DNA from 3 places in the Viridibacillus sp. d25.2 genome. Region 3 is predicted to be linked to each of the others. Evidence: a T-box and tRNA genes for the amino acid it is inferred to sense, from the RefSeq annotation. Region 3 holds a T-box; the other regions hold tRNA genes.

Region 1 (10,337 bases), 1.7 Mb from region 3:
GCGTTGGTGGGATACTACCCTAGCTGTATTGAACTTCTAACCCATGCCCCTTAGCGGGGTAGGAGACAGTGTCAGGCGGGCAGTTTGACTGGGGCGGTCGCCTCCTAAAGAGTAACGGAGGCGCCCAAAGGTTCCCTCAGAATGGTTGGAAATCATTCGTAGAGTGTAAAGGCATAAGGGAGCTTGACTGCGAGACCTACAAGTCGAGCAGGGTCGAAAGACGGGCTTAGTGATCCGGTGGTTCCGCATGGAAGGGCCATCGCTCAACGGATAAAAGCTACCCCGGGGATAACAGGCTTATCTCCCCCAAGAGTCCACATCGACGGGGAGGTTTGGCACCTCGATGTCGGCTCATCGCATCCTGGGGCTGTAGTCGGTCCCAAGGGTTGGGCTGTTCGCCCATTAAAGCGGTACGCGAGCTGGGTTCAGAACGTCGTGAGACAGTTCGGTCCCTATCCGTCGTGGGCGTAGGAAATTTGAGAGGAGCTGTCCTTAGTACGAGAGGACCGGGATGGACACACCGCTGGTGTACCAGTTGTTCTGCCAAGGGCATCGCTGGGTAGCTATGTGTGGACGGGATAAGTGCTGAAAGCATCTAAGCATGAAGCCCCCCTCAAGATGAGATTTCCCATTACGCAAGTAAGTAAGATCCCTCAAAGACGATGAGGTAGATAGGTTCGAGGTGGAAGTGTGGCGACATACGGAGCTGACGAATACTAATAGATCGAGGACTTAACCAAATTTTACTTAGCGAACTTCAATGTAATTTATCCAGTTTTGAGAGAACAAGTTCTCCAAATGAGAGTTTCAAGACACGAGTAATGCGATGTGTATTTGAAGTCGAATATAGTCTAGTGATGATGGCAAAGAGGTCACACCCGTTCCCATGCCGAACACGGAAGTTAAGCTCTTTAGCGCCGATGGTAGTTGGGGGTTTCCCCCTGTGAGAGTAGGACGTTGCTAGGCAAACTAAAGCACAGCTGATTTAATCAGTTGTGCTTTTTTATATAGAAAATACTTATAATATGTATAGTTGTAAAATCCTTGATTTTTTTCTAAAAACTCATATTAAATTTTTTATCATCAGATAAAAACGCCAATGCGATTGTCGTATTTCTTAATGGGGAGTTAGTGAGCATTCTTGTATTACATAATAAATTAATATTGGTGTGAGGCTGTACTAAGACTATTTTATAACGCACAAAGTAACTATCTCAGTTGCTAATATAAATTAATAGAAATTTCATTATATAGATGAAATAGTTTAGCAGTTAGTGAAAAAATATAGTGGCACAGAAATTATATAAAGAAAATGGATTTATCAATAAAGGTAAGAATTCAATGATAATATGACTGAAAAATTGTTATGATATTACCATCGTAATAGCCTCTATGAGCGTAATTTTTACGTGTTAGTAATCTAACCTTAGATGCTGATTAAAACCGCGTAAAACGCTCAAATAAAGCCTTTATAATAGATAGGATTCATATAATAATATATAGGTATATTTAAGTGCAAAATAATTAAAAGTTTTTTCAGAAATAGCTTGAAATGTTTTAATATGCTGTTATAATAATATTTATATTCGACAAAATAAACATCTAAAGAAGCGATAATATTATTGTTCCGAAGTAGCTCAGTGGTAGAGCAATCGGCTGTTAACCGATCGGTCGTAGGTTCGAGTCCTACCTTCGGAGCCATTTTTTTGTCTATGCTTCCATAGCTCAGCAGGTAGAGTGCTTCCATGGTAAGGAAGAGGTCACCGGTTCGAGCCCGGTTGGAAGCTTTCAAATCATCTATTTAGAAGTAAAAATATATCGAAATTTGTATTGCAAGATGAAATTTCTAATATTTTTCAAATTAAGTATTGCTTTTTTATTTGAAAGATGTTAATATAATTCTTGTCCTGTTTTAAGCAGTACAGTATCAATGGCCCCTTGGTCAAGCGGTTAAGACACCGCCCTTTCACGGCGGTAACACGGGTTCGAATCCCGTAGGGGTCACCATTTTTTATAACTATTTTACATATCCATGGAGGATTAGCTCAGCTGGGAGAGCACCTGCCTTACAAGCAGGGGGTCGGCGGTTCGATCCCGTCATCCTCCACCATATTTTTTTTCGGAGGGGTAGCGAAGAGGCTAAACGCGGCGGACTGTAAATCCGCTCCTTCGGGTTCGGCGGTTCGAATCCGTCCCCCTCCACCATTTTTTATATAAATATTCATTATTCATTGTTGGGGTATAGCCAAGCGGTAAGGCAACGGATTTTGATTCCGTCATGCCCTGGTTCGAATCCAGGTACCCCAGCCATTTTAATTATATGAGCCATTAGCTCAGTTGGTAGAGCATCTGACTTTTAATCAGAGGGTCGTAGGTTCGAATCCTACATGGCTCACTTTCATATAAAACTTCAACCTCTTTCTACTTCGTGTAGAGAGGGGTTTTTTTGTGGTTAAAATAAAGTATTTCTCCAATGATATTTTCTTTGGAATGTACGCATTTTTGTATATCTACTAATGGATACAATTTTTAAAATCTGAAGAGTAGTATAGTACTTTGTTAAGTTGCAACATTATTCTCTCAATTGCATCTGAAGTTTTGTATAAATATTCAGAATTTTGTTAGGTTGAGCCAACACGAGTGTAGCATTTACAATATAGGTAGTTCACAAAGGGGGAATAAAAAAATGCATAAATTAAATATTTCATTAATAGGTGTGCCAATGGATTTAGGACAAGCACGTCGTGGGGTTGATATGGGGCCAAGTGCTATTCGTTATGCTGGCGCTGTAGAAAGATTAGAAGCAATAGGATATGGCGTAATAGATGAGGGTGATATTCAGATTGGGGTATCTGAACGTGAGGTATCCAGCGATACACACTTACGGAATTTATCAGCTGTTACTGAAGCCAGTACAAGGCTTGCTAATAAAGTACATGATGTCGTTTTACAAAATCATTTTCCACTTGTTCTTGGCGGGGATCATAGTATTGCAATAGGTACGCTTGCAGGTTTATCAGATCATTATGAGAATTTAGGTGTCATATGGTATGATGCGCATGCAGATTTGAATACAAGTGATACTTCACCAACAGGAAATATTCATGGTATGCCACTAGCTGTAAGTATTGGACTAGGTCATGAAAAGCTTGTAAACATTCGTGATTATGCACCTAAAGTAAAACCTGAGAATATTGTTATTATTGGTGCCCGCTCTGTAGATCCGGGAGAACGTGAATTAATAAAAGAAAAAGGGATTAAAGTATATACGATGCATGAGATTGATCGAGTAGGTATGACGAGTGTCATGCAAGAAGCAATTTTTTATTTGAGGGAAAAAAATGTAGATGGATTACATTTATCGTTAGATCTAGATGGCATCGACCCTCTATATACTCCGGGGGTAGGTACACCTGTCCCGGGTGGTATTACATATCGTGAGAGTCATTTAGCAATGGAGATGTTACATGAGTGCGAAATGATTACTTCAGCTGAATTTGTGGAAGTAAATCCAATCTTAGATGAAAAAAATAAAACAGCAGATGTAGCGGTCGCTTTAATGGGATCGTTATTCGGTGAAAAATTAGTGTGATAAAGAAGGACGGGCCTGCCCGTCCTTCTTTAATTGCTGAAAAGTTAGGGTTTTTGGAAAAAGGGAACTTATTGACAAGTAATTTAGTCCTGAAAAGAGAAGTTTCTTATGAATTCGAATCATTTTCACTTACATATTTGTTATAATTATGGAAGGAAGATTCTTTGAGCAGTTTTAAAAAAAAATCAAAAAATGAAACTTAATCTATAGGCAATTCGTATATAGAATAACAGCCGCATGGGCGGAGGGAAATCACAATGGATGCGTTAATCAACAAGAGAATAAAACAAGTGCTGAAAGGCGATCAAAGTGTGTATTCTGATATTGTGAGCCTCTACCAGCAAAAGCTGTACCAAGTTTGTTATCGCATGCTTGGCAATCAACATGAAGCAGAAGATATAGCGCAGGAGGCATTTGTCCGTGCGTATATTAATCTTCACACTTTTGATTTAAACCGAAAATTTTCGACTTGGCTGTACCGTATAGCGACAAATTTATGTATAGACCGTATAAGGAAAAAGAAACCGGACTATTACTTAGATGCACAAGTTGCTGGAACGGACGGTCTAGATATGTATTCTCAAATTTCTTCAACAGACAGGTTACCTGAAGAAGAAGTAGAAAGAATGGAGCTACAGGAGCGGATTCAATATGAAATTAGCCAGTTGCCAGACAAATATCGAACAGTCATTGTCTTAAAGTATATAGAAGAATTGCCATTGCAAGAGATCAGCGAGATTTTGGATATGCCACTTGGGACAGTCAAAACTCGAATTCACAGGGGGCGCGAAGCTCTGAGAAAACAATTAGGCAATCTGTAGGAGGGATTTCAGTATGAATGCGTGTCCAAAACATATTGGTGAATACATGCATGAATATTTAGATGGTGATATTAGTCGTGAACATGAAATCGAGCTAAAAGCACATTTGCAAAGCTGTGATAACTGTCGACAACATATGCAGGAGCTAAATAGCACAATTGCCTTTGTCAAAAGTGCTGCCGTCGTTTCAGTACCTCTGGATTTCAAGCAAAACGTTATGGTACGTCTACCTAAAGGAAGATCAGGAGCCGGTGTCCAAAGATGGCTACGCCGCCATCCTATATTTGTTGCAGCAGCAATGTTTTGTATCTTAATGAGTGCCTCACTTCTTACAGGCTTTAATGATAATAAAGAATTTTCAGTGACCAAGCAGCCAAACCTAGTTGTAGAGGGGCAAACTGTCATCGTACCTGAAGGGAAGACTGTGACAGGCGATATCGTAGTCAAGAACGGAGATATCATTGTAGAAGGTGCGGTAGATGGTAATATCACCGTGATTAATGGTCAATATATGGCCTCAACAGCAAATGTCACAGGTCAAATAGACGAGATCAATCAAGCATTTGAATGGCTTTGGTATAAAATTAAAAATGGCGGGAAAGAGTTACTTTCATTTTTAGATAAAAACGAATAAAACAAATGAAAAGTCTACTTTTGAGGTAGACTTTTCTGTTTCATCTCAGCAAGTAAAGTAAGAGTTGTGCTATACTGAACACATATGCACTCGCTAGAAAAGTGGGGGATCCACATGTCTTTTATTAATGAAATTACACAATTAACCGAAAATGTATGGATTAGAATGTTAATGAATATTCTGGACATTCTTTTAGTATGGTTTGTTATTTATAAAATTTTAACTTTGATAAGAGGAACAAAAGCTGTCCAATTATTAAAGGGAATATTCGTCATTATTATTATTAGGATTATTACTGTTTACGCTGGTCTTAATACGCTAGGATGGATGATGCAACAGGTTATCAATTTTGGTTTCCTTGCCATTATTATCATATTCCAACCGGAGTTACGTCGGGCACTTGAACAAATTGGCCGCGGTAAGCTATTTGCCCGCAGTAATTTACAAGAAGATGAGGAACGTACAAGATTAGTAAGCGCAATGTCCAAATCTGTTAGTTATATGGCGAAGAGACGTATTGGAGCACTTGTTTCGATTGAACGTGAAACAGGTTTGAACGATTATATTGAAACAGGGATTCCGATGTTCTCTGAAATTTCGTCTGAATTACTGATTAATATCTTCATACCTAATACACCATTACATGATGGCGCAGTAATTGTTCAAAAGAATAAAATAGCTGCTGCTGCTTGTTATTTACCATTATCGGAAAGTCCATTTATCTCAAAAGAATTAGGTACCCGTCATAGAGCTGCCATAGGTATTAGTGAAGTGACAGATGCCATAACAATTATTGTATCCGAAGAAACTGGAGCAATTAGTTTAACGGTTAATGGCGACTTACACCGCGATCTATCAATTGAAGAATTTGAAGCACGTTTACGTAAAGCGTGGTTTGGCCCTGAGCAAGATGCAACAAATACCTCTAAGTGGAGCTGGAGGGGGAATAAAAAATGATGGATAAATTAATTGAAAGCCCATGGTTTTTAAGAATTACTGCCCTGACATTAGCAATGCTCCTATTCTTTACGGTTCAGCCAGGTGAAAAAAATGGTTCTGATGGTTTTTCATCAGGGACACATGTGGACGTACTTCATAATGTACCCGTACAGGTTTACTATGATGATGAGAGTCTAATCGTCACAGGAGTTCCAAAAACCGTAGATGTTACAATCAAAGGTCCAATGGCCATCGTTATTCAAACGAAGGCAGTAAGTGATTATACGGTATTCGTAGATTTACGTAAGCAAACAATTGGGGAACATAAAGTAACTATTCAACATGAAAATTTTTCTGATAAACTATCAGTACAAATGGACCCATCAACAATTGATATTTCGATTGAAGAAAGAGTAACGAGAACATTTAAAATCGATCCTGAAATTAATGAAAAACTACTGGCAGAAGACTATTACGTGAAAAGTATGACAGCGAATCCTAATTCAGTAACAGTTACTGGCGCTAAAAGTGCAATAGATAGCATAAGCTACGTAAAAGCGACAGTTACTGGTGAACAAGGATTAAAGAATTCCTTCGAACAAGAAGCGTATGTCAAAATACTAGATCGTGATATGAACAAATTAGATGTAGAAGTGAAGCCAGCGAAAATTAAAGTGAATGTTGCCATTGGAGAGTATACTAAGGAAGTACCTGTCATCCTAAATCAAAAAGGGACGCCAGGTAAAGATATCACGATAAAGTCATTAACGCCTATAACGAGCAAGATGACTTTATTCGGATCAAAGGCAGCTCTTGAAAATACGAAACAACTTAATGTGGATGTGGATGTATCTAAAATCAAAAACTCTGGTACCTTTAAAGTAAATATTGATAAGCCAGAGGGTATTTCAAGGCTGTCTGAGGACAGCATAAAAGTCCAAGCTATAGTTGAGGAAAATGAAACGAATTCTAATGAAGAAGTAAATAAAGACGAAGAAAAACAGACTGACGAGGAAGAGACTTCATCAATAATAAGTTCAAAAGAATTTAAAAATGTAGCAGTTGAAGTTCGAAACCTAGATGAGGGTTATCGTAGTGACTTTATCACACCAAAGAACGGCACAGTTACATTAACTGTGAAAGGTGATGAAAAAGAGTTAGCGAGTCTAGATATCAACGATTTCGATTTATATATTGAAGCAGAAGATAAGCAGACTGGAAATCATAAGCTACCTATTCAAGTTGATGGACCAAGAAATCTGACCTGGTCACTTTCTAATAACATCGCCAATCTTCGAATAGAACAAATATCTTAAAAGAATTTGATTGAAGAATCGTAGATAGTTTTGAAGGAGAGAACAAAATGGGTAAATATTTCGGTACAGACGGCGTCCGCGGAGTCGCCAATAGTGAGCTGACGCCTGAGTTAGCATTTAAACTCGGTCGCTTCGGTGGATACGTTTTAACGAAAGAAGCCACAGGACGTCCAAAAGTATTAATTGGTCGTGATACACGTATATCTGGGCAAATGCTTGAAGGAGCTCTTGTAGCCGGCTTACTTTCTGTAGGAGCAGAAGTAATGCGACTTGGTGTCATTAGTACACCTGGAGTGGCTTATTTAACACGCGTTATGAGTGGCCAAGCAGGTGTTATGATATCAGCATCCCATAACCCAGTTGCAGATAATGGTATTAAATTCTTCGGCCCTGATGGGTTTAAACTTACTGATGAACAAGAAGCGGAAATTGAAGCTTTATTAGACCAAGAACAAGATGAATTACCACGTCCAACAGGTGGTGACTTAGGATCATTAAGTGACTATTTTGAAGGCGGTCAAAAATACATTCAGTACTTGAAACAAACTGTAGAAGAAGAGTTTACAGGGATTCATATCGCATTAGATTGTGCACATGGTGCAACATCTTCACTTGCAGCACACCTATTTGCAGATTTAGAAGCAGACTTATCAACGATGGGTGCTTCACCAAACGGTTTAAATATTAACGAAGGTGTAGGTTCTACACACCCTGAAGAACTAGCTAAATTGGTTCTTGAAAAAGGTGCAGATGTTGGACTTGCTTTTGATGGTGATGGTGATCGTCTAATCGCTGTCGATGAAAAGGGTAATATCGTTGACGGAGATCAAATCATGTACATTTGCGCTAAACATTTCCAAGAAAAAGGACGTTTAAACAAAGATACAGTTGTTTCTACGGTTATGAGCAATATGGGATTCTATAAAGGTATAGAAGAACATGGTATGCAAAGTATTCAAACTGCAGTGGGTGACCGTTACGTTGTAGAAGCTATGCGCGAAGGCGATTACAACCTCGGCGGAGAGCAATCAGGACATATTGTTTTTCTTGATTACAACACTACTGGTGATGGCTTGTTAACAGGTCTACAACTCGTCAATGCAATGAAATTAACAGGTAAAACATTATCTGAGCTAGCAGCTGAGATGACGATTTTCCCTCAAAAGCTAATTAATATTCGAGTAACAGATAAATACGCTGTTACCGAAAATGCAAAAGTAGCAACAGTAATTGCTGAAGTAGAGCAAGAGATGGATGGCAATGGCCGTATTCTTGTTAGACCATCGGGAACTGAACCATTAGTTCGTGTAATGGTCGAAGCATCAACAACTGAGAACTGTGAAGCTTATGCAGAACGAATTGCAGCTGTTGTAAAAGAAGAAATGGGTTTAACTGAATAAAAAGAGGAAAAGGGTAAGCATATTTTTAGATGCTTACCCTTTTTGTATTTTAAAACACTTAAATCACTCTCTTCTATCTTTGACGCGCAGAAAAAATCGAGTATGTCATGTAGGCTAGCAACCTGGAGAATAGCTAAAGTTGATCCGTACGAATCAGTAGCCAGCATTGAAATGAAATGTTAATGTTTAATTTACTCTAGATGTGGAATAGTTTTAGTGTAGGGTTGATACGTACCCTTATTCAACAAACAACTAAGGAGTGATTGGAAATGGCAAAAGTAGCAACAGTCATAACGAATCTGTTTGAAGATATGGAATTTACAGATCCTGCAAAAGCAATGAGAGATGCTGGACATGAAGTATTTACAATTGAAAAAGAAGCAGGTAATCAAATAGAAGGTAAGCATGGTAAAAAGGTAAAAATTGATTATGGCATTGATGAAGTGAAACCAGAAGACTTTAATGCATTATTTATTCCGGGTGGATTTTCACCGGATTTACTAAGAGATGATGATCGATTCGTCAACTTTGCAAGGGCATTTATGGATGCAAGAAAGCCCGTATTTGCAATTTGTCACGGTCCACAATTGTTAATATCTGCGAAGACTTTGGATGGTCGCGATGCAACTGGTTATAAATCTATCCGTGTGGATATGGAAAATGCAGGAGCGATTTATAAAGACGAAGAAGTATTTGTATGCCAAAATCAATTAGTAACAAGTCGAACGCCTGATGACATCCCAGCATTCAATAGGGAATTACTAAAATTATTGGTAAAATAATGATGGAGAAACCGTTAATGTGTAGACTTTAACGGTTTCTTTTAATGGAAATGGAGGAACAAAAAGTGTTATTTGAACGTATAATATAGTGGGAAATATTATTTTCCCTTGTAAACCTTTTCATTGCATGTTTCTGATTGACTATGAATACTGATTTCAGTATGATGAAGTTGCTGCTGTTTAAAGGGTTAATCTTTATACTAAAATAGTAGCTGCGCAAAAGGAGGAATCAAAAGGAGCGCATAAAACAAAGGAAAACAATTATAGCGCCAGCGCTGAAGAAATTGGACGACACAGATCTTCAGCAGACGAGGTGGAGGAGTATCGAAAGTTTCGGCGGATGCCTCCCGATCGCCATTGCCCGATCGAAATTTTGCTTATAAAACGTTTGAGTAATCAAATGGACAAAAAAGCAAAACGGCAAAGTCACAGCAGCATAAGAATGTTTCCCCGACTTCTTAGGAAGACGAGGTATACTTTCTTGCGGCTAATTTTGCAAACTTCGGAGGAATTTAATATGTGTGGAATTGTTGGATATATCGGCTTTTTGGATGCGAAAGAAATCCTATTAAAAGGCCTAGAGAAATTAGAGTACCGCGGATACGACTCTGCAGGTATCGCACTTCGTAATGAAGCAGGAATTACTGTCTTTAAAGAAAAAGGACGTATCGCTGACTTACGCGCAGTAGTAGAAGAAGATGTTTTGGCTAACACGGGAATCGGTCATACACGCTGGGCAACTCATGGCGTACCAAATCAATTAAATGCGCACCCACATCAAAGTGCATCAGGTCGATTTACACTTGTGCATAATGGGGTTATTGAAAATTATCATTTATTGCAAGCCGAATTA
Region 2 (10,337 bases), 1.7 Mb from region 3:
ACGCTTGTAGAAGCGGCTAAATATGTAGACCAAAATACAACAGCTGACATTATCGATATCAATATGGGTTGCCCTGTAAATAAAATCATCAAATGTGAAGCGGGAGCGAAATTACTTCTAGATCCAAATAAAGTATATGAAATGGTAGCGGCAGTAGTAGACAGTGTGAAAAAACCAGTCAGCGTGAAAATGCGTATTGGATGGGATGATGAGCATGTCTTTGCGGTAGACAATGCAAAAGCGGTTGAGCGTGCTGGAGCATCGGCAGTTGCTGTCCACGGTCGTACACGTGTTCAAATGTATGAAGGGCATGCGAACTGGGATATTATCCGTCAGGTAAAAGAGAATGTCAATATTCCTGTTATTGGTAACGGAGATGTAGAAACGCCACAAGATGCTAAGCGTATGCTTGAACAAACTGGAGTAGATGGCGTTATGATCGGTCGTGCTGCGCTAGGTAATCCGTGGATGATGTATCAAACAGTGGAATATTTGAAATCAGGTAAATTAATTGATGAACCGAGTGTTCGTGAGAAAATCGACGTATGTCTACTTCACTTTGAACGCCTAATGGCATTAAAAGGTGAAGTTGTAGCTGTTCGTGAAATGCGTAAACATGCTTCGTGGTACTTAAAAGGTATTCGTGGTAACGGTAAAGCTCGTAATGCCATTAACCAAACAGAGACAGCATTAGAATTGAGAACATTACTAAATGGCTTAGTAGTAGAATTTGAAGAACGAGAAGCTACGGAAAAAGCGATCCACATTATTTAATAAAATTCCTAGCCGTCCTTTTAAAGTGGCGGCTTTTTTCTTTATGAGCTAATGGAATATGAAGTATTTACTAGTAAATGATGATAAAGACGTGAATCGTCAAGCGAAATTGTGTACAATAAGTACATTATGGACTGCATAGCGGAACAAAAAATGAGGAGTGAATATCGTGTCTGAAGAATTAAATGACCAAATTTTGGTGAGACGCCAAAAGATGGCTTCTATTAGAGAAAACGGCTTAGATCCATTCGGTGCCCGTTTTGAACGTACGCATTTATCAAATGAAATAAAAGAACAGTATGTGGATTTCACTAAAGAGCAATTAGAAGAAGATTTACATGAAGTTGTAATCGCAGGTCGTATTATGACTAAACGCGGTAAAGGTAAAGCGGGTTTCGCGCATATTCAAGATTTGGGTGGACAAGTACAAATTTATGTTCGTAAAGATGCTATTGGTGAAGAAGCATACGAATTGTTTAAACAAGCGGACCTAGGAGATATCGTGGGTATTCGTGGTAATGTCTTCCGTACTCAAGTAGGAGAACTTTCCGTGAAAGCATTAGAGTTTACTTTCCTAACTAAATCACTACGTCCAATGCCAGAGAAATTCCATGGCTTAAAAGATGTAGAGCAACGTTATCGCCAACGTTACTTAGATTTAATGACGAGTGAAGAAAGTAAACAAACTTTTATTACTCGCTCTAAAATTATTCAAGCAATTCGTCGTTACTTAGATGGTAACGGATATCTTGAAGTTGAAACGCCGATGCTACATGCAATTGCAGGTGGAGCAGCTGCACGTCCGTTCATTACGCATCATAATTCATTAGATATGGAATTATATATGCGTATCGCTATTGAACTCCATTTAAAACGTTTAATTGTTGGTGGACTTGAAAAGGTATATGAAATTGGACGTGTATTCCGTAATGAAGGTATGTCAACGCGCCATAATCCAGAATTCACTATGATTGAATTATATGAAGCGTATGCTGACTACCGTGACATAATGGCGCTTACAGAGAATTTAATTTCTCATGTAGCGCAAGAAGTATTAGGTACAACTGATGTACAATATGGCGCCGATGTTATTAGCCTAGCTCCAGGTTGGACTCGTTTACACATGGTAGATGCAGTTAAAGAAGCTACAGGGGTAGACTTCTGGGCACCAATGACTAAAGAAGAAGCGCAAGCACATGCAAAAGAACATGGTGTTGAGATTAAAGACTCTATGGAAGTAGGGCATATTATTAATGAATTCTTCGAACAAAAAATAGAAGAATCATTAGTTCAACCTACATTTATCTATGGTCACCCAGTGGAAATCTCTCCATTAGCTAAGAAGAATCCTGAAGACGAGCGCTTCACGGATCGTTTTGAACTATTCATAGTGCGCCGTGAGCATGCAAATGCCTTTACTGAATTAAATGATCCAATCGATCAACGTGAACGCTTTGAAGCACAAATTGTTGAAAAAGAAGCAGGTAATGACGAGGCGCATGAAATGGACGATGACTTCATTGAGGCTTTAGAGTACGGTATGCCGCCAACAGGTGGTTTAGGTATCGGTATCGATCGCTTAATCATGTTGTTAACGAATTCGCAAACTATACGTGACGTATTATTATTCCCTACAATGCGTCCGCGTGATTAAACAATAAGGTTGCCCTATAAAAAAGACTCTAGTTAAAACTAGAGTCTTTTTATTTAGGCTCTATTAGACTGATTAGCTTTTTGTTTGAAAATCACTAAAAAGTTTATTACAATAGAAGACAAGCTATTTTTGTGAACTCCTAATACTAATAAATAAGATTTAACTTTTTAAATAAAGGTATTGCGTTAATATTAATATAGTGGTATATTAATTGAGTTGCTAATTTAGCTAACAAAATGATTTGAAAATAACTTAAAAAAGTTATTGACACTGAGTAGTGAATTTGATAAGATATAAAAGTTGCTGATAAACAAGCAGCGGTAACAAAGTTGAAACAACGATTTGAAAATAACTTAAAAAAGTTGTTGACAACGAAATGTTATTACGATATAATATTGAATGTCGCTAACGAAGTGGCAAACATAATGAACCTTGAAAACTGAACAAGTAAGACGTTAATCAATAAATGTTTTTGGACATCAACTCTGTTGGTGGATCAAAACAAAAAATAGATATCATCTTCGGGTGATACGCTAGCAAAGCTAATGAGCTTTCAAACTACTTTTATGGAGAGTTTGATCCTGGCTCAGGACGAACGCTGGCGGCGTGCCTAATACATGCAAGTCGAGCGAATGATGAAGAAGCTTGCTTCTTCTGATTTAGCGGCGGACGGGTGAGTAACACGTGGGCAACCTACCTAGTAGATTGGGATAACTCCGGGAAACCGGGGCTAATACCGAATAATCCATTTTGTCACATGGCAAAATGCTGAAAGGCGGTTTCGGCTGTCACTACTAGATGGGCCCGCGGTGCATTAGCTAGTTGGTGGGGTAACGGCCTACCAAGGCAACGATGCATAGCCGACCTGAGAGGGTGATCGGCCACATTGGGACTGAGACACGGCCCAAACTCCTACGGGAGGCAGCAGTAGGGAATCTTCCACAATGGACGAAAGTCTGATGGAGCAACGCCGCGTGAGTGATGAAGGTTTTCGGATCGTAAAACTCTGTTGTAAGGGAAGAACAAGTACGTTAGTAACTGAACGTACCTTGACGGTACCTTATTAGAAAGCCACGGCTAACTACGTGCCAGCAGCCGCGGTAATACGTAGGTGGCAAGCGTTGTCCGGATTTATTGGGCGTAAAGCGCGCGCAGGTGGTTTCTTAAGTCTGATGTGAAAGCCCACGGCTCAACCGTGGAGGGTCATTGGAAACTGGGAGACTTGAGTGCAGAAGAGGAAAGTGGAATTCCAAGTGTAGCGGTGAAATGCGTAGAGATTTGGAGGAACACCAGTGGCGAAGGCGACTTTCTGGTCTGTAACTGACACTGAGGCGCGAAAGCGTGGGGAGCAAACAGGATTAGATACCCTGGTAGTCCACGCCGTAAACGATGAGTGCTAAGTGTTAGGGGGTTTCCGCCCCTTAGTGCTGCAGCTAACGCATTAAGCACTCCGCCTGGGGAGTACGGCCGCAAGGTTGAAACTCAAAGGAATTGACGGGGGCCCGCACAAGCGGTGGAGCATGTGGTTTAATTCGAAGCAACGCGAAGAACCTTACCAGGTCTTGACATCCCAATGACCGCTCTAGAGATAGAGTTTTCCCTTCGGGGACATTGGTGACAGGTGGTGCATGGTTGTCGTCAGCTCGTGTCGTGAGATGTTGGGTTAAGTCCCGCAACGAGCGCAACCCTTGATCTTAGTTGCCATCATTTAGTTGGGCACTCTAAGGTGACTGCCGGTGACAAACCGGAGGAAGGTGGGGATGACGTCAAATCATCATGCCCCTTATGACCTGGGCTACACACGTGCTACAATGGACGATACAAAGAGTCGCTAACTCGCGAGGGTATGCTAATCTCATAAAATCGTTCTCAGTTCGGATTGTAGGCTGCAACTCGCCTACATGAAGCCGGAATCGCTAGTAATCGTGGATCAGCATGCCACGGTGAATACGTTCCCGGGCCTTGTACACACCGCCCGTCACACCACGAGAGTTTGTAACACCCGAAGTCGGTGAGGTAACCTTTATGGAGCCAGCCGCCGAAGGTGGGATAGATGATTGGGGTGAAGTCGTAACAAGGTAGCCGTATCGGAAGGTGCGGCTGGATCACCTCCTTTCTAAGGATAATTACGGAAACAGATCTTGGATCTGTCGATTAACGTCTTGCGTTCAGTTTTGAAGGCTCATTGTAAAATGATCTTCAAAACCTTGTTCTTTGAAAACTGGATAAAACGACATTGAAGCAAATTAAGTAACACATTTTTTATTATTAAGTTTTTTAGGCTTAATAACTAACTTTTAGGTTAAGTTATTAAGGGCGCATGGCGGATGCCTTGGCACTAGGAGCCGAAGAAGGACGGCACTAACACCGATATGCTTCGGGGAGCTGTAAGTGAGCTTTGATCCGGAGATTTCCGAATGGGGGAACCCACTGTTCGTAATGGAGCAGTATCTTGACGTGAATACATAGCGTCTTGATGGCAGACCCAGGGAACTGAAACATCTAAGTACCTGGAGGAAGAGAAAGAAAAATCGATTCCCTGAGTAGCGGCGAGCGAAACGGGAATAGCCCAAACCAAGAGGCTTGCCTCTTGGGGTTGTAGGACACTCTATATGGAGTTACAAAGGAATGAGTTAAACGAAGCGGTCTGGAAAGGCCCGCCAGAGCAGGTAACAGCCCTGTAGTTGAAAGTTCATTCTCTCTTGAGTGTATCCTGAGTACGGCGGAACACGTGAAATTCCGTCGGAATCTGGGAGGACCATCTCCCAAGGCTAAATACTACCTAGTGACCGATAGTGAACCAGTACCGTGAGGGAAAGGTGAAAAGCACCCCGGAAGGGGAGTGAAATAGATCCTGAAACCATGTGCCTACAAGTAGTTAGAGCCCGTTAATGGGTGATAGCGTGCCTTTTGTAGAATGAACCGGCGAGTTACGATTACATGCGAGGTTAAGTTTTAGAAGACGGAGCCGTAGCGAAAGCGAGTCTGAATAGGGCGAATGAGTATGTGGTTGTAGACCCGAAACCAGGTGATCTACCCATGTCCAGGGTGAAGGTAAGGTAACACTTACTGGAGGCCCGAACCCACGTACGTTGAAAAGTGCGGGGATGAGGTGTGGGTAGCGGAGAAATTCCAATCGAACCTGGAGATAGCTGGTTCTCTCCGAAATAGCTTTAGGGCTAGCCTCGTGATAGAGAATCCTGGAGGTAGAGCACTGTTTGAACTAGGGGTCCATCCCGGATTACCGAATTCAGACAAACTCCGAATGCCAGTGATTTATGCACGGGAGTCAGACTGCGAGTGATAAGATCCGTAGTCAAAAGGGAAACAGCCCAGACCACCAGCTAAGGTCCCAAAGTAATTGTTAAGTGGAAAAGGATGTGACGTTGCTTAGACAACCAGGATGTTGGCTCAGAAGCAGCCATCATTTAAAGAGTGCGTAATAGCTCACTGGTCGAGTGACGCTGCGCCGAAAATGTATCGGGGCTAAACAATTCACCGAAGCTGTGGATGGACATCTTAGATGTCCGTGGTAGGAGAGCGTTCTAAGTGCTGTGAAGTCAGACCGGAAGGACTGGTGGAGCGCTTAGAAGTGAGAATGCCGGTATGAGTAGCGAAAGACGGGTGAGAATCCCGTCCACCGAATGACTAAGGTTTCCTGAGGAAGGCTCGTCCGCTCAGGGTTAGTCGGGACCTAAGCCGAGGCCGATAGGCGTAGGCGATGGACAACAGGTTGATATTCCTGTACCACCTATTTACCATTTGAGCAATGGGGGGACGCAGTAGGATAGGGTAAGCATGCTGTTGGTTATGCATGTTCAAGCAGTGAGGCGTGAAATGAGGCAAATCCCATTTCTATAACGTTGAGCTGTGATGACGAGGACGTATGTCCGGAGTTCCTGATTTCACACTGCCAAGAAAAGCCTCTAGCGAGGTAAAAGGTGCCCGTACCGCAAACCGACACAGGTAGTCGAGGAGAGAATCCTAAGGTGTGCGAGAGAACTCTCGTTAAGGAACTCGGCAAAATGACCCCGTAACTTCGGGAGAAGGGGTGCTCTAGTAGGGTGAAAGCCCGAGAGAGCCGCAGTGAATAGGCCCAGGCGACTGTTTAGCAAAAACACAGGTCTCTGCAAAACCGTAAGGTGACGTATAGGGGCTGACGCCTGCCCGGTGCTGGAAGGTTAAGAGGAGTGCTTAGCGCAAGCGAAGGTGCGAATTGAAGCCCCAGTAAACGGCGGCCGTAACTATAACGGTCCTAAGGTAGCGAAATTCCTTGTCGGGTAAGTTCCGACCCGCACGAAAGGCGTAACGATCTGGGCACTGTCTCAACGAGAGACTCGGTGAAATTATAGTACCTGTGAAGATGCAGGTTACCCGCGACAGGACGGAAAGACCCCGTGGAGCTTTACTGTAGCCTGATATTGAATTTTGATACAGCTTGTACAGGATAGGTAGGAGCCAGAGATTCCGGAGCGCCAGCTTCGGAGGAGGCGTTGGTGGGATACTACCCTAGCTGTATTGAACTTCTAACCCATGCCCCTTAGCGGGGTAGGAGACAGTGTCAGGCGGGCAGTTTGACTGGGGCGGTCGCCTCCTAAAGAGTAACGGAGGCGCCCAAAGGTTCCCTCAGAATGGTTGGAAATCATTCGTAGAGTGTAAAGGCATAAGGGAGCTTGACTGCGAGACCTACAAGTCGAGCAGGGTCGAAAGACGGGCTTAGTGATCCGGTGGTTCCGCATGGAAGGGCCATCGCTCAACGGATAAAAGCTACCCCGGGGATAACAGGCTTATCTCCCCCAAGAGTCCACATCGACGGGGAGGTTTGGCACCTCGATGTCGGCTCATCGCATCCTGGGGCTGTAGTCGGTCCCAAGGGTTGGGCTGTTCGCCCATTAAAGCGGTACGCGAGCTGGGTTCAGAACGTCGTGAGACAGTTCGGTCCCTATCCGTCGTGGGCGTAGGAAATTTGAGAGGAGCTGTCCTTAGTACGAGAGGACCGGGATGGACACACCGCTGGTGTACCAGTTGTTCTGCCAAGGGCATCGCTGGGTAGCTATGTGTGGACGGGATAAGTGCTGAAAGCATCTAAGCATGAAGCCCCCCTCAAGATGAGATTTCCCATTACGCAAGTAAGTAAGATCCCTCAAAGACGATGAGGTAGATAGGTTCGAGGTGGAAGTGTGGCGACATACGGAGCTGACGAATACTAATAGATCGAGGACTTAACCAAATTTTACTTAACAAACTTCAATGTAATTTATCCAGTTTTGAGAGAACAAGAAATTCTTTTGAAAAAAGAAAAAACACTTGCTATTTTAAATAAAAGGTGTTATAATAATTCTTGTCTTTAAAAATAGTCTAGTGACGATGGCAAAGAGGTCACACCCGTTCCCATGCCGAACACGGAAGTTAAGCTCTTTAGCGCCGATGGTAGTTGGGGGTTTCCCCCTGTGAGAGTAGGACGTTGCTAGGCGAACAATATGGAGGATTAGCTCAGCTGGGAGAGCACCTGCCTTACAAGCAGGGGGTCGGCGGTTCGATCCCGTCATCCTCCACCATTTTTAATAAATCATGCCGGTGTAGCTCAGTTGGTAGAGCAACTGACTTGTAATCAGTAGGTCGAGGGTTCGACTCCTTTCGCCGGCACCATTCATTTTATATGAGCCATTAGCTCAGTTGGTAGAGCATCTGACTTTTAATCAGAGGGTCGTAGGTTCGAATCCTACATGGCTCACCATTTATTTTTAAAAAAATTATATGCGGGTGTGGCGGAACTGGCAGACGCACTAGACTTAGGATCTAGCGCCGCAAGGCGTGGGGGTTCGACTCCCTTCACCCGCACCATAATATTTAAGTTTATCAGCATATTGCGGAAGTAGTTCAGTGGTAGAACACCACCTTGCCAAGGTGGGGGTCGCGAGTTCGAACCTCGTCTTCCGCTCCAAAATATGCCGGGGTGGCGGAACTGGCAGACGCACAGGACTTAAAATCCTGCGGTAGGTGACTACCGTACCGGTTCGATTCCGGTCCTCGGCACCATTTCTTTTAATTTAATATAAGTGATAATATATGCGCCCGTAGCTCAATTGGATAGAGCGTCTGACTACGGATCAGAAGGTTGTGGATTCGACTTCTGCCGGGCGCGCCATTAACGGGAAGTAGCTCAGCTTGGTAGAGCACTTGGTTTGGGACCAAGGGGTCGCAGGTTCGAATCCTGTCTTCCCGACCATTATTACTTTCAACCCATACGGGGCCTTAGCTCAGCTGGGAGAGCGCCTGCCTTGCACGCAGGAGGTCAGCGGTTCGATCCCGCTAGGCTCCACCATTTATAACTTATGAACCTTGAAAACTGAACAAGCAAGACGTTAATCAATAAATGTTTTTGGACATCAACTCTGTTGGTGGATCAAAACAAAAAATAGATATCATCTTCGGATGATACGCTAGCAAAGCTAATGAGCTTTCAAACTACTTTTATGGAGAGTTTGATCCTGGCTCAGGACGAACGCTGGCGGCGTGCCTAATACATGCAAGTCGAGCGAATGATGAAGAAGCTTGCTTCTTCTGATTTAGCGGCGGACGGGTGAGTAACACGTGGGCAACCTACCTAGTAGATTGGGATAACTCCGGGAAACCGGGGCTAATACCGAATAATCCATTTTGTCACATGGCAAAATGCTGAAAGGCGGTTTCGGCTGTCACTACTAGATGGGCCCGCGGTGCATTAGCTAGTTGGTGGGGTAACGGCCTACCAAGGCAACGATGCATAGCCGACCTGAGAGGGTGATCGGCCACATTGGGACTGAGACACGGCCCAAACTCCTACGGGAGGCAGCAGTAGGGAATCTTCCACAATGGACGAAAGTCTGATGGAGCAACGCCGCGTGAGTGATGAAGGTTTTCGGATCGTAAAACTCTGTTGTAAGGGAAGAACAAGTACGTTAGTAACTGAACGTACCTTGACGGTACCTTATTAGAAAGCCACGGCTAACTACGTGCCAGCAGCCGCGGTAATACGTAGGTGGCAAGCGTTGTCCGGATTTATTGGGCGTAAAGCGCGCGCAGGTGGTTTCTTAAGTCTGATGTGAAAGCCCACGGCTCAACCGTGGAGGGTCATTGGAAACTGGGAGACTTGAGTGCAGAAGAGGAAAGTGGAATTCCAAGTGTAGCGGTGAAATGCGTAGAGATTTGGAGGAACACCAGTGGCGAAGGCGACTTTCTGGTCTGTAACTGACACTGAGGCGCGAAAGCGTGGGGAGCAAACAGGATTAGATACCCTGGTAGTCCACGCCGTAAACGATGAGTGCTAAGTGTTAGGGGGTTTCCGCCCCTTAGTGCTGCAGCTAACGCATTAAGCACTCCGCCTGGGGAGTACGGCCGCAAGGTTGAAACTCAAAGGAATTGACGGGGGCCCGCACAAGCGGTGGAGCATGTGGTTTAATTCGAAGCAACGCGAAGAACCTTACCAGGTCTTGACATCCCAATGACCGCTCTAGAGATAGAGTTTTCCCTTCGGGGACATTGGTGACAGGTGGTGCATGGTTGTCGTCAGCTCGTGTCGTGAGATGTTGGGTTAAGTCCCGCAACGAGCGCAACCCTTGATCTTAGTTGCCATCATTTAGTTGGGCACTCTAAGGTGACTGCCGGTGACAAACCGGAGGAAGGTGGGGATGACGTCAAATCATCATGCCCCTTATGACCTGGGCTACACACGTGCTACAATGGACGATACAAAGAGTCGCTAACTCGCGAGGGTATGCTAATCTCATAAAATCGTTCTCAGTTCGGATTGTAGGCTGCAACTCGCCTACATGAAGCCGGAATCGCTAGTAATCGTGGATCAGCATGCCACGGTGAATACGTTCCCGGGCCTTGTACACACCGCCCGTCACACCACGAGAGTTTGTAA
Region 3 (10,337 bases):
GCAAGTTGAATTTTTTCAGTGTTTTGTATGAATTCGTTGTAGGAATTATTAATTCGAATAATCGTTTCAGAAGTATTAATGGCTTTGTTTGTTAGTAGTGCTATTTTGTTAGCTTCATTCAGCTTATTGTACGTAACATCATACTGTGAGCCTGGACCACTGTTTTTCCAAGCCATAAATTGAATGGTTCGTCCCACTGTATTAAAAGTATTACTCTTAAATGTTGGGTTGATTGCACCACTGGCTAGAATTCCACGGGTAGCTGAATTGCCATTTGCTACATTCTGAATGATATTATTTTCAATAACAGCATTCGACCAATTCATGACACGAATGGCATCCAAGCGAGTTTTATCAATGTGGTTATTACGGATGATAACTTTGTCATGATACATTTTGCCTGAATATTTATGTGTACCAATAGCTCGATCTAGATTCTTAAATTTATTGTTTTCAATAGTTATATTTTGATTTGGAGTTTTATCATATTTACTCCATTTTTGACTCCATCCTGCTGTTGTTTTATCCGGTGTATCAATATTTATAGCTTCTTTGTTTTTATTTGCTGATGCTTTCGAATTTGTAAATGTATTTTTTCTTATTACTACATTCTTAGAAGCATCTAGCTCAATAAAGTGGCCCGAATACATATTTTTGAATTGAATGTTTTCCACTTTTACATTTTGATTATGTCCCATAATCAAAGCAATACTATCTTTTTCATATTTCATGTCAATCGTTACTTTACCTTCACCGATAAAGGTAATATTTTTTTCACCATTATATTTTCCATACACACCTGATTTATTGGCTTTTGATGGTTTTATGAATTGAAAAATTGATTTTGAGGCTTTAAATTTGCTTGTACCTGTTTTCTGACCTTTGACAATACTTACGCCATCTTTCATTTTAATTGTTACATTTGACGGCACATATACCGTATTACTAATTGTGTAAGTACCTTTTTTCAATATGAGCGTGCCGCCACCTTTTTTCTCCATTTTCTCTAAATAGGAGCGTAGCACATAATAATGCTTAGTATTACTATTATATGTAGTATATTTCTTCATCGCCTTATCCACTGGTACTGTTACTGGTGAAATTGTGTAGACGTTCTTTGCCGCAGCTTCTGCTGAATTGGGCATAACCCCTACCCATACACACAGCATCAATAAAGAAGCCGCTAATAATGCAGACATTCTCTTGAATTTCATAATCATGTTGTAAAATTCCCCTTCTCAAAAAGCAATAATTATTTAGGATATTAATGGCAGACTATCATAGAGGTTACTACCTTCTCTTGTATCACTCACCACTACCCCAATACTATAGTACCATTTTCTCCACAATAAACATGAAGAATGGAGAAAAAACTATCTTTTAAAAACTTTCCCACAGCATTTCTAATACTTATTTTTATGTAATATAGATAAGTGGGTTACAAATCGCATATCATTACATCTACGCTTTTATATACTTTAGTTTTTAATATTTCTTCGCATAGTAGACCATTGTTAGTAATACCGAAGATATATAAATTGTTATCATTATTGTCAGTAGATTGTAAGCATCTATATGTAGACTACTCACTGGGTTAAAGACTATCATTAATATTACAACTACAGCGATTAGAATGAAATAATTCACATAAATGGCTCTCTCTTTTATTTTTTGTGCTCGTTCATCTTTTGAGGTAAGGTGAGGTGCTAAGTAGGCTAAGCAAAAACACATAATGCAAATACCAAATAGCATTAGTGAAGATGGAAATTTATTTACACTTATTGAAGCTCCATTTATAAATAAGGCCATAACACCAAAAATACATCCCATTATGATAAAACCCATTTTCGTTTCTTTCATTTGTCTTTACTCCTTCCTAATTTGAGTTTAAAGTCTGTTTGGATTCTCAATGGTCATTGAAAACACATCGCCACATTTTGCACACACAGTGAACATAGATTTCATCTGAATATTCTACCTTCAAAACAAGTGCTCCTCCTATTTATTCTTCCTCATAAATAAATACATCTTCTATGGAACAGTTGAATAGCCGAGCAATTTTAAACGCAAGCGTAATCGATGGATTGTATCGTTCTTTTTCTAATGAAATGACTGTCTGTCTGGATACTTCCAACTTTTCAGCAAGCTCGTCTTGCGTATATTTGTGTATTGCTCGAAAATCTTTGATATTATTTTTCATAATTCCCCATCACTTTCTTGTAAAGGAAGCTTTACGTAAAGTATACTTTACAGTTTTTGGTAGGTCAAGTTCACTTTACGTTTTTTATATTAGAAAAGGCTAGCGAACTTTTTATTACAGGCAAGAAACCATACTAAAACTAATAGTTTAACCACGAAATACAGTCTTTATATACATAAAAGGCTGTATTTTTTCATTGTCCTAAAATGTTATTAAAGGTAAAATATACACCTAATACCAAGTATATGAAATTTCATAACGCCAATTCGAGATACATAGATGATACAGGGGGAATTTATGAGATATGTAAGAGTGCTAGCAAAAACATACGAAGACAACACTTGTAGAAGTACTGATTTGTATTCTCTTCTCGTAGAGCACAATGGAGAAACAAGTCTTTTACATCTCTTGCACGAGTATCAGCTAAAAAACCATGAAATGAGCAAGTCTGGCATAACAAACTTATACAGGCAGTGGAATTAATGCTAGATTATTTGAATGCAAATCAACATTACTTTTCATCTCCAAAGGCTTTTTTTGAATCCTTTGCTAAATCTATGCATTCTAGGACGATTGGTGAAGATGGGTATGATCCAAGTGGTCTTTACTGGTTACCTAAAAGAACCACTACATCGAATATTCTTCTCTACTCACTAACACAATTCTCTGATTGGATGCACAGAACTTTAATGTAAAGCCACTCAATCCATGGAGAAATGCTAGAGCTCCTTCAAGTGATAACAGCGGAACAAAAGCATTTCCTGAAGATAAGATTCACGAATTACTACGGGAAGGCTTTAAGAAGACGAACAAAAAGAACGACTTAAGTTTTCTTGAGAGTTACAACTGGCGTAATATTGCTATTACCATTTTAATGCATAGAGGTGGCATTCGACATTGCGAGGCTTATCACTTATGGGTACATGATGTAATGCCTCGCCGTAGTAGAATAGGATCTCTCAGAAAGAAATGTAAGCTATCACGGCTTGACCAACTCGCTATTTCTCCCAAAGCTCGACCAGTCGACCTTCAGGATCTTCAATCCAAATAAAATTTCCAAACTCAGTAACCTCTTTAGGATGAATTCTATATCTTCGGAAATTGAAAGTGGTGGAGTAAGTTGGATACAAAAAGGATATAATGGTTCAACAAGTGATGGTGGTCGTTAATATGTTGTTGCTGTAGGCGGAATATATTCACAAAACGGTGTGTCTTCTCCTGATCACATAGAAGTAGTATTTTATTGTAATAAGTATGGTGGAGTAAGTTGATGATAAAGGGCAAAGTTTCACTATTAGTTAGTACATAATATAAGACTTATCTTCTTGAATTATCGGGTGTAAGAGCTTAAGATTAAGGCTGCTAATGAGCAGTTTTTTTGTTATGCTGCTAACGGTACAGGTTAACTCAAGTAGAAACAAGAACAGAATATGACAAAAAAGGAACAGTAAAACACTGTTCCTTTTTTGTCATTAAGTTTCAGCACACCATAGTTCAATTTCTATTTTTAATTCAGGCAATCCTAATGCTGATGTATATGCAATTGTCATAGATGGGAATTCATTATTAAAAAAATCATTCCATTTAAGGTCAAAATAATCCCAGTCTATCTCTTCAGTCGCCCAGATATTAACCTTAATAACGTTCTCTTGAGACAACCCCTCTGATTCAAGAACCTTTTTCATGTTTGCAAAAGTATTAGTTATTTGGTCGTTTAAACTCTTCGGAACATTGCCTTTCATGTCTGTTCCTACTTGACCTGATGTTACTATTAAGGCTGCCCCTTTAGGCACTCTAGTGATATGACTGTAGTCGCCTACTGGTTTTGGCATTAGCTTAGGGTTTTTTCTAATAATTTTTTTCATAATATTACCTCACTCGTTATAAATTTTCTGCTATCTTCTTAAATAATTAGGCAGACTCCACCAATTACTATTTTTCTAAAAGAAAACTGCAGTCGAGTACCCATAACCCATAGATAAAAGCACAAGTATTTTCTTTTTCATGGTATGGACACTCCCTCTCCTTATAATGTAAGTAAAAGTATATATTACAAAATTGATAATAATTTTTATAGAATTAATTTTACCATACTAGAGTATATATGCTAACAAAATTTAATTGAGCATCTTGAAGACGATACTCTTCAACTAACGGGGTACTTTAGTTGAAGATCGTCGAGCTGTTCAGACGGCTCTTTTTTCTTATTCAACTAACGGTGCAGATTAGTTCATAGAAAGGAGGGTTAAACGTTGATGAGTCCAAAAGTTCAGGAAGTAATAAATGAGGGGAATTCATCCACTACTAGACGATGAATACAAATGAGGACAAATTATTGAACTAGGACAGCCGAGAAAGAGGATATAAAACACCTTTGTAGAATTAGTCAGAGAAAGTTAAATACTGGTAGGAGGTGTTTAACAATGCAGGCTCTACTTCAATACAATTGGCAGGTTCGGGATGAATGGTTCAATTGGTGTAAGCAGCTATCTTCTGATGAATTATCACAGCACCGTATAGGTGGAGTAGGTAGCATTCTTCGAACTCTATTGCACGTTGTAGATGTTGAGCAAGCTTGGATTAATGGTTTGCAGGGGAAACCTGAGTTTCATTACCGTTACGAGAACTATACATCACTTGATGCAGTTAAAGAACTATCAGATACTTGTCGCCCAAACATAGAGAAATTTGTTATGGACTGGACGGGAGAACTTGATGTGCATAAATTTTTTAATTTCACATACGGTGAAGTTATAAGACATGTCATCGTTCATGAGATACATCACATAGGTCAGTTATCAATATGGGCGAGAGAAATTGGACGGGAACCAATTACGGCAAATCTCATTCGAAAAGGGCTGTTAGATTAGAGAATTCCTAGAGGGCGAATGTACAAAAAGACATCGTCCCTCTTTGTTTTTGGTACACGTTAGCTACAAATGTGTTTTACAAACATCACGTTGGTATTAATCAACAACCTTTACTAAAACAGCCTTATATAAAAAAGACTTTAACTAAACCTGCTATTTGTTTGTGAAGAATTACACTTAAACTAACGGGGTGCTTTAGTAGAAGATCGTTGAGCTGCTCAATCTGCTCTTTTTAAGGTAATTGAAATACTTATATATAGATAGAAATTGCTGTGTTGGATATTTATGGTTACATTTAAGTGGGAGGAAAGAAAATGAGAAAACATTTAGGGGTTATATCCATTATTGTTTTCATAGTGACTATTCTCATTATGAAGTTATTTATGGTAGGAAAAGTTTCTGGTACGATAGGAACAAACTTTTTAATGGCTGGGGTAGGAGTGTCCATTTTATTAGCGATATTTAGTGAAAAAGGAAGAGTGAAAATAATCGTGTTAAGCATATATGCTTTACTAATTGTTGGTTTTATTACAATGGTGGCAGCATTCCTGTAATAATACTAACTTTAATTATTAACAATTTGAATTTGGGAATAATCCCGCTTAAACTAACTGGTGCTATACTTGAAGATCATTGAGCTGGATATGCAGCTCTTTTTTCTTTATTAGACTAAAAGGGCAGTTTAGTCGAATAAGTTATATTATTATAAATGTGGTAAAGTATAGTGAAATCGAAAGAAACAATAACTCAAACTCAAACGTATTTTGTTCAACTTCCTCTATTTGACCAAATGCGTTACATTTTAGGGGGTTTTTAAATGGAGAAAATCTTAGTGAAAACAGGGATATATTCATTTGTTGTTACTTTCTTCATATTAGTCGCTTTTATGCAAATAGAAGAAAGCACAACTGATGTAGAGGGAATGACTTCATTTGTTGTAACACCTTATCCAGAGTTTTTCTTTAATATTTTTAGATATTCTATAATTACTTCAATCATTGCGGTTATACTTGTATGTGTTTATTTACTATCAAATAAGAAAAAAGAGTAACAAACTCAACAGGTGTATGAATGTGAAGGAAATGTACTTAAAGTAATGGGTGCTTAGTACAAGATCGTTAGAGCTGTCCAGAACAGCTCTTTTTTCTTATTCAACTAAAGGGGCAGGCTAGTTGCATAAGAGCTGGTTTAATTTAGAGAAAAATAGAGGTAGAGGTGAATTATGAATTTCCTTATATTAGCAATCTTATTAATGTTTTTATTTAACTTCACAAAAATGAGAAATCAAAATCAAACAATAATTAAACAGAATGAAAGGGTTATCTCTTTGTTGGAAGAGATTAAAAATAAAAAAGCGTAGTTCTTAACCTAACAGGTGCAATAAGGGAGTTGCGTTGGCACATATTTGTCTTATGGAACTAAGGGAGATTGTGAAGGTTTGTACTTAAACTAACGGGGGGCTTTAGTGGAATAAGGAGATTTTTAAAATAAACAATCTTTTTTATAAAAAACAGTTCTTAAAAATAATAGAAAGCAATCGTTTTGATCAATCTTTATTCAAAACGATTGCTTTTTATATGCAGTAAAATCAAGGATTTAGAGTGATTTATAATCAATCTTTATTCTAAACCAACACCTAATAAACGTTCCCAAATGAAAGTTTGGAAATATACCCAAAAGCCACGAATTTTGTACCATCAACGATTCGTGGCTTTCCTTGTGAACATTATTTATTCATGTTTTTATGCACTTTCTTCAAAAGTCAGTCATAGAAATGCTTTAGTGGTATTTGGAACACTGTTGCACTATCGACTTTAATGAATAAAATTATGCATATTTCTTAATGTTGTAAATCCGCATTTTTCTGAAGCCCCTTATAAAATTTTTAGTATATATATCACCTGTAATAAAACTTTCACTAGCCTTTAATATTAAATCGATATTCAATTCAAATTCTATTTAAAAACATCTATACTTTCATCATTTGCAAAGATTTATTTTCAATGCTAGTTTTTATTTCAGAAATAAATTCATCAAGCTGAACTTCCATTGATGTTTCCTGACCATATTGTCTTACGTTAACAGAATGATTTTCAAGTTCTGTATCACCTATCACTAAAATATAAGGAACCTTTTTCATCTGTGCTTCCCTCATTTTATAGCCTAGTTTTTCTTCACGTAAATCAAGTTCTACACGTATTTCTGCTTGTTTTAACCGTCTTGTAATCTCTTCAACATATCCTTTATGAATTGTGTTTGATACTGGTATCACTTTAACTTGAATAGGTGATAGCCAAATTGGGAATGCACCACTAAAGTGCTCGATAAGTATCCCTAAAAAACGATCTATTGACCCAAATACAGCACGGTGGATCACGACCGGTCTGACCTTCTGATTTTGTTCATCTATATATGTTAAATCGAATTTTTCTGGTAGCTGGAAATCAAGCTGAACTGTTGCACATTGATGACTACGTTTAATAGCATCTTTTATATGAATATCAATCTTAGGTCCATAAAACGCGCCGTCCCCTTCATTGATCTTGTAGGAATAGCCAAGGTTTTTTAATACTCTTCCAAGTGACGCTTCTGCCTTATCCCATAATTGTTCACTTCCCATAAAATCTTCTGGTCGTGTTGATAATTCAATTTCATATTCAAAGCCGAATGTTTGATATACACGATCTATTAAACGTAAGGCAAGTAAAATTTCATTTTCAATTTGATCTGGTCTTACAAAAATATGTGCATCATCTTGACAGAATGTGCGAACACGCAATAAACCATTTAATGCCCCACTAAATTCATGTCGATGCACTTGACCGAATTCAGCCATTCTAATTGGGAGTTCACGATATGACCGACGTTTGTCTTTGAAAATAAGCATATGACCGGGACAATTCATAGGCTTTAATGCAAATTCTTGATCGTCTACTTCTGTGAAATACATATTTTCTTTGTAATGATCCCAATGTCCGGATTGCTCCCACATTCTTTTATTCATCATAAACGGCGTGCGTACTTCTTGATAATCATATTGATGTTGAAGTTTACGTAAGAACATTTCCAATTCATTTCGAATAATTTGCCCGTTAGCAAGGTAAAATGGCATACCTGGTGCTTCTTCCGAGAACATAAATAACTCTAATTCATTTCCTAGTTTACGATGATTTCTTTTTTGCGCTTCCTCTACAAAATGAAAATATTCTTTCATCTCCTCTTTTGTAGCAAAAGCCACACCATATAATCGTTGTAGTACTTTATTGTTACTATCCCCTCGCCAATATGCCCCTGAAACATGTGTTAATTTAAATGCTTTAATAAATCCAGTTGCAGGTAAATGCGGACCTCGACACAAATCTATAAATTCTCCTTGTCGATATACTGTTACTATTTCATCTTGAGGAATGTCTTCTAGTAGTTCTAGCTTTAATGGATCTTTTTTAAAAAGTTTTTTCGCCTCATCACGTGACAATTCAGCACGTTCAATCTCTATGTTTTCAGAAATTATTTTAGACATTTCTTTCTCTATTTTCGCTAACTCCTGAGCTGTAATTGTACTTTCCATGTCAATATCATAATAAAAACCATTGTCAATCACTGGTCCTACACCTAAGTTTACATCACCATATATTCTTTTAATCGCTTGTGCTAATACATGTGCTGAAGTATGTCTCATAATTTCTATACCAGCTGATGACTTAAAATCATATAGTTTTACTTCTGCATCATTTGTAATACTTCGATTCAAATCATATCGTATTCCATTTACTTCTCCCGCCACCGATTTCTTTTTTAGACTAGAACTAATAGAACTCGCGATTTCTCCTAATGATATGCCTTGCAAATATTGCTTTTCATTTCCGTCTGGAAACTTAATCAAAACTTCCTTTCGACTCATAACAATCCACTCCTATTTTCTTATAAAATAAAAACACGCACTCATCCCTATATAAAGGGACGAGTGCGTGTCATATACCCGTGGTTCCACCCAAATTTCCATCTCATAACTAAATAAACTACCTGTTGATGGCTTTGTGTAAGCTATATCGTTGCTTCTACGGTACTGATTACTCTTTTTCACCAATACTGCTCCAAGGTGGTAAGTAATTCATTCGCATTAGGAAGTTTTCAGCCTTGCCTTCCTTCTCTGTAAAGCGGTTAGAATTACTCGTGTCCTTATCATTGCATTCATTATTTAATTATCAATAAAAAAAACCACACTCATCCCTCATATAGGGACGAGTGTGGTTTATACCCGTGGTTCCACCCAAATTTCCATCTCATAACTAAATAAGCTACCTGTTGATGGCTTTGTGTAAGCTATATCGTTGCTTCTACGGTACTGATTACTTTTTTCACCAATACTGCTCCAAGGTGGTAAGTCTTTCTACTGCGTTAGGAAGTTTCCAGCCTTACCTTCCCTCTCTGTAAACCGTTATGAACTACTCATGTCCTTGTCATTGCGTTTATTATTTAAATTTTTATCAATATACAGGATTATTTTCCATTAGTCAATGGATATTTTTTATTTTTACAAATTTAGCAAAAAAAATCATTTATTATTCCAATCATATGGATTCCTTTATTGAAGCTTATTCGAATAATGGTAATTCTTTTAAGAAAATAATATCTTCCCGTTTTGCCGCATCGCATTCATTACATCCAAAAACGGACATTAATGATTTTCATATCTATTAGTACACTGTTATTGCATATTTCATATTTTCTTTATAGCTAATCATTCAATCCATTATCCTCTAAGTAACCTTCTTTACTACCATAAACTTTAACAATATGATCCTCTCCCCAATTACAAAGTGATGTCAAGATGGGTTTTAAACTTTTTCCGTATCCGCTTAATTCATATTCTACTCTAGGTGGGAGTTCGTGATAAAGAATACGGTTAATGACTCCATCATTTTCTAATTCACGTAATTGTTGTGTTAACATCTTTTGCGAAATATTTGGCATCAGTCGTTTCAATTCACTCGTGCGTTTTTTTCCATGTGTGAGATGACATAGAATGACGCATTTCCATTTCCCACCGATAACTTCAAGAGTTGCTTCTACTGATATATTGTATTTTTTCTTCGTTTCCATCATCAATAACCTCTTTCTATTTATAAGAACATTTGTTTGTAGGCACTAGAAGGTTCCTATATAACAAAAAAGTACGTACTTCCTTTTCTGTTTTACATGCTCCATAATAACATTTGTTCCGGAACATTTGGCAAGTAATTGCACACTGATTAAAAGAAGGAGAT

The links. The T-box of region 3 lies ahead of thrS (threonine--tRNA ligase). A T-box ahead of a tRNA ligase gene usually reads a tRNA of that ligase, here a tRNA-Thr.
Region 1: it encodes a tRNA-Thr, which carries the amino acid that the T-box ahead of thrS (threonine--tRNA ligase) is inferred to sense. The anticodon was not compared.
Region 2: it encodes a tRNA-Thr, which carries the amino acid that the T-box ahead of thrS (threonine--tRNA ligase) is inferred to sense. The anticodon was not compared.

The regions. Positions count from the first base shown of each region.
Region 1 covers NZ_CM196652.1:320,394-330,730, forward strand. The annotation lists rRNA gene ACZLO7_RS01625 (23S ribosomal RNA) at 1-740, shown strand, start outside; rRNA gene rrf (5S ribosomal RNA) at 851-966, shown strand; tRNA gene ACZLO7_RS01635 (tRNA-Asn) at 1,627-1,701, shown strand; tRNA gene ACZLO7_RS01640 (tRNA-Thr) at 1,715-1,787, shown strand; tRNA gene ACZLO7_RS01645 (tRNA-Glu) at 1,933-2,007, shown strand; tRNA gene ACZLO7_RS01650 (tRNA-Val) at 2,035-2,110, shown strand; tRNA gene ACZLO7_RS01655 (tRNA-Tyr) at 2,122-2,205, shown strand; tRNA gene ACZLO7_RS01660 (tRNA-Gln) at 2,236-2,310, shown strand; tRNA gene ACZLO7_RS01665 (tRNA-Lys) at 2,323-2,395, shown strand; gene rocF (arginase) at 2,687-3,592, shown strand; gene sigW (RNA polymerase sigma factor SigW) at 3,850-4,413, shown strand; gene ACZLO7_RS01680 (zf-HC2 domain-containing protein) at 4,427-5,047, shown strand; gene cdaA (diadenylate cyclase CdaA) at 5,162-6,004, shown strand; gene ACZLO7_RS01690 (CdaR family protein) at 6,001-7,302, shown strand; gene glmM (phosphoglucosamine mutase) at 7,350-8,702, shown strand; gene ACZLO7_RS01700 (type 1 glutamine amidotransferase domain-containing protein) at 8,972-9,484, shown strand; gene glmS (glutamine--fructose-6-phosphate transaminase (isomerizing)) at 10,002-10,337, shown strand, end outside.
Region 2 covers NZ_CM196652.1:307,391-317,727, forward strand. The annotation lists gene dusB (tRNA dihydrouridine synthase DusB) at 1-774, shown strand, start outside; gene lysS (lysine--tRNA ligase) at 944-2,428, shown strand; rRNA gene ACZLO7_RS01550 (16S ribosomal RNA) at 2,992-4,544, shown strand; rRNA gene ACZLO7_RS01555 (23S ribosomal RNA) at 4,729-7,658, shown strand; rRNA gene rrf (5S ribosomal RNA) at 7,786-7,901, shown strand; tRNA gene ACZLO7_RS01565 (tRNA-Val) at 7,911-7,986, shown strand; tRNA gene ACZLO7_RS01570 (tRNA-Thr) at 8,002-8,077, shown strand; tRNA gene ACZLO7_RS01575 (tRNA-Lys) at 8,090-8,165, shown strand; tRNA gene ACZLO7_RS01580 (tRNA-Leu) at 8,188-8,272, shown strand; tRNA gene ACZLO7_RS01585 (tRNA-Gly) at 8,298-8,372, shown strand; tRNA gene ACZLO7_RS01590 (tRNA-Leu) at 8,379-8,467, shown strand; tRNA gene ACZLO7_RS01595 (tRNA-Arg) at 8,500-8,576, shown strand; tRNA gene ACZLO7_RS01600 (tRNA-Pro) at 8,581-8,657, shown strand; tRNA gene ACZLO7_RS01605 (tRNA-Ala) at 8,678-8,753, shown strand; rRNA gene ACZLO7_RS01610 (16S ribosomal RNA) at 8,902-10,337, shown strand, end outside.
Region 3 covers NZ_CM196652.1:3,107,657-3,117,993, forward strand. The annotation lists gene ACZLO7_RS15290 (right-handed parallel beta-helix repeat-containing protein) at 1-1,220, opposite strand, end outside; gene ACZLO7_RS15295 (hypothetical protein) at 1,486-1,860, opposite strand; gene ACZLO7_RS15300 (helix-turn-helix transcriptional regulator) at 2,003-2,200, opposite strand; gene ACZLO7_RS15305 (hypothetical protein) at 2,683-2,895, shown strand; partial or broken gene ACZLO7_RS15310 (VOC family protein) at 3,199-3,276, opposite strand; gene ACZLO7_RS15315 (RidA family protein) at 3,673-4,065, opposite strand; gene ACZLO7_RS15320 (DinB family protein) at 4,624-5,070, shown strand; gene ACZLO7_RS15325 (hypothetical protein) at 5,385-5,624, shown strand; gene ACZLO7_RS15330 (hypothetical protein) at 5,888-6,121, shown strand; gene thrS (threonine--tRNA ligase) at 7,040-8,971, opposite strand; T-box leader at 9,305-9,543, opposite strand; gene ACZLO7_RS15340 (winged helix-turn-helix transcriptional regulator) at 9,808-10,173, opposite strand.